2 regions of the Streptomyces sp. NPDC111520 genome follow, and region 2 is predicted to be linked to the other one. Evidence: riboswitches for the same ligand, from Rfam matches in the RefSeq annotation. Region 2 holds a riboswitch; the other holds the start of a gene.

Region 1 (3,397 bases), on a different contig from region 2:
CGCAACCGCCGTAGTAGCGGCGGCCGGGGTACCCCTCGGCGTACTTGTTGGTCAGCACCGAGCCCTGGGCCTGGAGCACCGCGACCGGAGCGAAGTTCTCCGAGGCGATCATCTCGAGGGTGGACTGCTGACGGTGGAGTTCGGCGTCGACGGCGGCGGCGACGTCGGGGTCGAGCTCGTGCAGTGAGCTGTTGAGAAGCGACATCAGGGGGTCATCCGTCCGGAGGTCGGAGTGGACAGGGCGGAGCTGCCGGGAGGTCCCGAGCGGTCAGTTGCCGGTGAAGGCGGTGTACTCGTCCGCGGAGAGCAGGTCGCCCGGCTCCTCGGTGACCTTCACCTTGAACAGCCAGCCGCCCTCGAAGGCCGCCGAGTTCACCAGCGAGGGGTCGTTGACGACGTCCTCGTTGACCTCGGTGACCTCACCGGAGACCGGGGCGTACAGGTCGCTGACCGACTTGGTCGACTCCAGCTCACCGCAGGTCTCGCCCGCGGCGACCGTGTCGCCGACCGCCGGGAGCTGGACGTAGACGACATCGCCGAGGGCGTTCGCCGCGTGCTCGGTGATGCCCACCGACGACACGCCGTCCGCGTCGGCGGCCGAGACCCACTCGTGCTCCTTGCTGTACCGCAGCTGCTGGGGGTTGCTCATGGCGTGAATTCTCCTGGATGACGGTATGTGCTGGTGAACGGCTGTCTTGACAGGTGGGACGGGTGTGCCGGATGTGACCGGGAACTCAGCGCTGCCGCTTGTAGAACGGCAGGGCCACCACCTCGTACGGCTCATGCGTACCGCGGATGTCCACGCCCACACCGGAGGTACCCGGCGCGGCGTGCGCGGCGTCCACGTACGCGATGGCGATCGGCTTGCCCAGGGTCGGGGAGGGGGCGCCGGAGGTGACCTCGCCGACCACCTCGCCGCCCGCCACCACCGGGTAGCCCGCCCGGGGTACCCGGCGGCCCTCGGCGACCAGGCCGACCAGCTTGCGCGGCGGCGTGGCCTCGGCCTTGGCGGCGGCCGCGGCCAGCGCCTCGCGGCCCACGAAGTCACCCGGCTTGTCGAACTTCACGACCCGGCCGAGCCCGGCGTCGAACGGGGTGAGCGCGGTGGTCAGCTCGTGCCCGTACAGCGGCATGCCCGCCTCCAGGCGCAGCGTGTCGCGGCAGGACAGGCCGCACGGCACCAGGCCGGCGTCCGCGCCGGCCTCGGTCAGCGCCTGCCACAGCTTCTCCGCGTCGGCCGGGGCGACGAAGAGCTCGAAGCCGTCCTCGCCGGTGTAGCCCGTGCGGGCGATCAGCGCGGGGACGCCGGCCACGGTGCCGGGCAGGCCCGCGTAGTACTTCAGCCCGTCGAGGTCGGCGTCGGTGACCGACTTCAGGATGGCGGGGGAGTTCGGCCCCTGGACGGCGATCAGCGCGTAGGCGTCCCGGTCGTCGCGGACCGCGGCGTCGAAGCCGGCGGCGCGCTCGGTCACCGCGTCGAGGACGACCTGGGCGTTGGAGGCGTTGGCGACGACCATGTACTCCTCGTCGCCGAGGCGGTAGACGATCAGGTCGTCGAGGATGCCGCCGTCGGGAGCGCAGATCATCGTGTAGCGGGCACGGCCCACGGCCAGCGCCGAGATGTGGCCCACCAGCGCATGGTCCAGGGCCTCGCCCGCACCCGGACCGGTGACCGTGATCTCACCCATGTGGGACAGGTCGAAGAGACCGGCCCGGGTCCGTACGGCGGTGTGCTCGTCGCGCTCGCTGGCGTACCGCAGCGGCATGTCCCAGCCCGCGAAGTCGGTCATGGTGGCGCCGAGGGCGCGGTGCAGCGCGTCCAGTGCGGTACGGCGGGATTCACTCATCGGGCGGGCTCCCAAGGCAAGGAAGAGACAGGTAGGGCGATGACGGGGCAGGTCCTCCCCATCTGTCATCGGAACCTGAGAGGTTCACCTGGACCCTCCGTGCGGAGGAGTCCCGGCTTGCACCTTGGGTGGGGCGGCACCCCCGTGGCCGGGAGGGCTCGCCCGCTTTTCAGATGTGCCTCGAACGCGCGGTATCTGTGCCTGAGAGATTCAAGGGAGGACTTGCTCCTTCGGCGTCCCGCCCGCCACAGCGGTGCGGAAACTCTCCCGCGCGGCCTCGAACGGCCTATATGCGATTGAGGCCGCCATCATTGCACGGGCGCCCGCCGTTGTCGCGATCGCGTCCCGGATGTCCCGGTCCGGTCCCGATCCGGTAGTAACGCCGCCGTTCCTCTGGGTAGGCAAAGACACAGGATTTACCATTTCTTGAACGTCGGACCCGGAGGGCGAACTGTGCGGTGGCAGAGTGCGTATGCGACGGCCGGGGGTCCGGCCGTGTCCCGGCCGGTACCGGCGCGGGCCGGGGAAGCGCGTCGCGGGGGACGTGCCGTACGGCCGCGGCGGCTGATCGATCTGCGACGGGGGCGCCGGCCCGTACGCACCCTGCGCTACCCGCCGGGGGACGTCCTGCTCGTCTCCGGCCTGCCGGGCGGCGGCAAGAGCACCCTCATGCGGCGCGCGACCGGCGGCGCCCGCCTGATCGACTCACAGGACGTCAGGGAACGCTGGCAGGCCCGGGTTCCGCGGCTGCTGCCGTACGCCCTCTACCGTCCCCTGGTACGGATCGCGCACTACGCCGGGCTGTGGCGGGCGCTGCGCTCGGGCGACAGCGTCGTCCTCCACGACTGCGGAACCCTGCGCTGGGTGCGCGCCTGGGTCGCCCGTGAGGCCCGGCGCCGGGGAAGGGGCATGCACCTGGTGCTGCTGGACGTCCCCGTCCGGACCGCGCTGGACGGCCAGCGCGAACGCGGCCGCCGGGTGTCGGCGTACGCCATGGCCCGGCACCGTGCCGCCTCCCGCCGCCTGCTGACGGAGGCGGAGGCGGGCCGGCTGCCGGGGGCGTGCGCCTCGGTGGTGCTGCTGGACCGCGAAGCGGCCCGGGAGCTCGAGGCCATCGACTTCGACGGCTGAGCGGCCGGGCCGCGACGCGTGAGGGGCGGTACCGCTGAACGATCAACCAAACTGCGGATCCACCTGGGCCTGGGGCGCGATCTGCGCCTCGGGCGGCAGCTGCTGCCCCTGGTCGTTCAGGGGGAGCGGCAGCGGGAGCGGAAGCGGCAGCGGCAGTGCGCCGGTGAGCAGCTTCGGCACCGCCAGCAGCAGGGCCTGCAGGTCGGCGACGACGGCGGCGACACCGGCCGTCACACCCGCGAGGTCCTTGGCGACCACCTTGGCCAGCAGGTCCGTGACGTCCTGGACCAGCTTGGTGAGCGCGTTCTTGACGTCGGTGACGGCGTCCGCGGCGCCCTGATCGCCGGGACCGCCGACCTGGTCGATGGTGCTCGGGTCACCCGGCAGGCCGGGGTCCCCTGGCTCCAGGCCCGGTTGTG
Region 2 (3,397 bases):
GCGGCGAGGACCGCGGCGTAGCGGTGGGTGCGGCGGGCGATCTGCGCCAGGCCGTCGGGGCCGTGGTAGACCGCGTACATGCCGGCCATGACGGCGAGCAGCACCTGCGCGGTGCAGATGTTGCTGGTGGCCTTCTCGCGGCGGATGTGCTGCTCGCGGGTCTGCAGCGCCAGGCGGTAGGCCCGGTCGCCGTCGGCGTCGACGGAGACGCCGACCAGGCGGCCGGGCAGGCTGCGGGCGTGCGTGTCGCGGACGGCCATGTAGCCGGCGTGCGGGCCGCCGAAGCCCATGGGCACACCGAAGCGCTGGGTGGTGCCGACGGCGATGTCGGCGCCGAGCTCGCCGGGGGAGGTCAGCACGGTCAGGGCCAGAAGGTCGGCGGCGACGGTGACGATCGCGCCGAGCCCGTGGGCCTGCTCGATGACCGGCTTGAGGTCGCGCACGGCACCGGAGGCACCCGGGTACTGCAGCAGCACGCCGAAGACACCGCGCTCGGCGATCTCCGCCGGGATACCGCCGGCGAGGTCGGCGACGACGACCTCGACGCCGGTGGGCTCCGCGCGGGTCTCGATCACGGCGACGGTCTGCGGGAAGGTTTCCGCGTCGATCAGGAAGACGCCGTCCTTGACCTTGCCGACCCGGCGGGACAGGGCCATCGCCTCGGCGGCGGCCGTGCCCTCGTCGAGCAGCGAGGCGCCGGAGGTGGGCAGCCCGGTGAGGTCGGCGACGACCGTCTGGAAGTTCAGCAGGGCCTCCAGGCGGCCCTGCGAGATCTCCGGCTGGTAGGGCGTGTACGCCGTGTACCAGGCGGGGTTCTCCATGACGTTGCGCAGGATGACCGGCGGGGTGAAGGTGCCGTGGTAGCCGAGGCCGATCATCGGCCGCAGCACCTGGTTGCGGTCGGCGAGCGAGCGCAGCTCGGCGAGCACCTCGGGCTCGGTGCGGGCGCCGGACAGACCGAGCGCCTCGGCGCTCTTGATGGTGTCCGGGACGGCGGCGGCGGTCAGCTCGTCCAGCGAGCCGTAGCCGACCTGCGCGAGCATCTTGGCCTGCGCACCGGCGTCGGGGCCGATGTGACGCTGCTCGAAGGGGATGCCGCGCTCCAGCTCGGAGAGTGGGATGCGGTTGGCGGTCATCTGCGGAGGCCTCCTGGTCTGGCGCGACACGGCCTCCCCCTCTGTCATCTGAACCTGAGAGCTTCACCGTCCCGCACGTGCCGGGACGGCTTTCACCGTCGGTGAGGAAGTGGCCGCGCACGGTGCGTGCCGCCCTTTCCTGCTTTCCAGAGTGACCTCACCCATGCGGTACGGATGCCTGAGAGATTCCGGGGAGGGTTTGCTCCTTCGGCGCCCGGCGGGCGGTTCCCCGCGTGCCAGGACTCTCCCGCAAGGGGTCAGCAGCCGCTGTCAGCGTACCAGCGCGGTCCGGTGACGGGTCATGTGACAGCCGCCACCTTTCGTGCCTAAATAGGATTAATCGCGACCAGTTGGAGGGACCGTGCAGACCGGTATCGATCCGCGCAGCCTCATCGGGCGCAGGGCCTTCGACCGCAACGGGATGAAGATCGGCACGGTCGACGAGGTGTACCTCGACGACGCCACCGGGGAGCCCGAATGGGCCGCGGTGCGCACCGGTCTCTTCAGCCGCGACGCGTTCGTGCCGCTGGAGCCGAGCGAGTTCACCGGGGAAGAGCTGCGCGTGCCGTTCGACAAGGCGCTGATCAAGGACGCCCCGGACTTCGGAGTGGGCCGGCACCTCTCGCCCGAGCAGGAGCTCCAGCTCTACCACCACTACGGCATGAGCGGGCCCTCGCTGTCCGGCCCGGTGCCGGAGCCCCCGCCGGACCGCGACTTCGGCACGCTGGCCGGCGACAGCTGACGCGGGAACCCCCGCGGGCCCGGTAACACCAGGGGGAGCGGCTCGGACGGTTCCAGCTCCGGGTCCGTCACCGCGAACGTGCGCACCCGCCCCGGCACCACCGAGCCCGGCTCCTCGAAGCGGACGGTGACCCTGCCGACCCCGCTGCCCTGCACCCACCCCGCGCCGTACTCGCGGTGCCGTACGTCCTGGCCCGGCACCCAGCGCCGCTCCTCGGGCGCCGCCTCCCGGACTTCCTCCGCGGGCCGCTCCGGTGCCCCCTCGGACGGGCCCGCCTCCTCGCCCGCCGCCTCCTCCTCCCGCTCCGCCGCCTGGGCGAACAGGTCCTCCTGCGTGAAGTCGGCGAGCCCCGCGACACCGACCCCAAGCAACCGGACGCCGCCCGTGATGTCGACGGCCTCCAGCAGCCTCGCCGCGGTCTCCCGGACCACCGACAGGTCGTCGGTGGGCGCGCGCAGGGTCTCCGAACGGGTCAGCGTCGTGAAGTCGTACCGCCGCACCTTCAGCACCACCGTGCGGCCCGAGCGGCCCGCGGAGCGCAGCCGGCGCACGCAGCGGTCGGTCAGCCGGTCCACCTCCAGCCGGACGCGCACCCGGTCGGTGAGGTCGACGTCGAAGGTGTCCTCGACCGAGATCGACTTGCTCTCGCGGTCGGCGACCACGGGGCGCTCGTCGATGCCCAGGGCCATCCCGTGCACATGGGCGCCGTGCGCCTTGCCGAGCAGGCGGACCAGCTCGGCCTCGCCCGCCTCCACCACCTCGCCGACCGTGAGGATTCCCGCACGCCGCAGGTGCTCGGCGGTCGCGGGACCCACGCCGGGGAGCGTGCGCACCTGCATGGGGGCGAGCAGTTCCCGCTCGGTGCCGGGCTCGATGACGACCAGCCCGTCCGGCTTGGCCTGCTCCGAGGCGATCTTGGCGAGCAGCTTGGAGCCCGCGAGCCCCACCGAACCCGTGAGCCCCGTCGCCGCCTTGATGTCCGCCCGCAGCCGCTCCCCCACCGCGCGCGGGTCGTCCGCGATGCCGCCCGCCTCCAGGTCGACGAAGGCCTCGTCCAGGCTGAGCGGCTCGACGAGCGGCGACAGCCGCGACAGCAGTTCCATGACGACGTCGCTGATCTGCCGGTAGACGGCGAAGCGCGGCATGAGGTAGGCCGCGTTCGGGCACAGCCGCCGGGCGTGCGCCATCGCCATCGCCGAGTGCACCCCGTACACACGGGCCTCGTACGACGCGGTCGCCACCACCCCGCGCGGCCCCACGCCCCCCACGATGACCGGCTTCCCCCGCAGACTCGGCTTCGCGGCCTGCTCGACGGCGGCGAAGAACGCGTCCATGTCCAGATGGAGGATGACCGGCGCGCTTCTCACAGTCACCGATGGTGCACCACAGGTCCGACATCCGCCGTACACGTGTACGGCGGACGGGTGGGCGCGGCCGGTTCCGGCCGGTCAGCCCGCGCGGTTGCGGCGCCGGGCCAGCTCGTCACCCGGGTTGTGGCCGACCAGGGTCTCCCCGGTGT

What was found. A riboswitch is a leader RNA that binds a small molecule or an ion and turns the genes downstream of it on or off. The one in region 2 is predicted to bind glycine.
Region 1: linked by a shared signal. The riboswitch ahead of gcvT (glycine cleavage system aminomethyltransferase GcvT) and the one ahead of gcvP (aminomethyl-transferring glycine dehydrogenase) in region 2 are both predicted to bind glycine.

Annotation. Positions count from the first base shown of each region.
Region 1 covers NZ_JBVKBW010000006.1:265,921-269,317, reverse strand. Annotated here, with positions in the region: gene glyA (serine hydroxymethyltransferase) at 1-205, opposite strand, end outside; gene gcvH (glycine cleavage system protein GcvH) at 269-649, opposite strand; gene gcvT (glycine cleavage system aminomethyltransferase GcvT) at 735-1,847, opposite strand; glycine riboswitch at 2,027-2,127, opposite strand; gene ACZ7MY_RS16190 (AAA family ATPase) at 2,301-2,978, shown strand; gene ACZ7MY_RS16185 (hypothetical protein) at 3,021-3,397, opposite strand, start outside.
Region 2 covers NZ_JBVKBW010000039.1:8,840-12,236, reverse strand. Annotated here, with positions in the region: gene gcvP (aminomethyl-transferring glycine dehydrogenase) at 1-1,136, opposite strand, end outside; glycine riboswitch at 1,174-1,290, opposite strand; glycine riboswitch at 1,293-1,396, opposite strand; gene ACZ7MY_RS41990 (PRC-barrel domain-containing protein) at 1,498-1,878, shown strand; gene ACZ7MY_RS41985 (DNA polymerase IV) at 1,791-3,245, opposite strand; gene ACZ7MY_RS41980 (MerR family transcriptional regulator) at 3,327-3,397, opposite strand, start outside.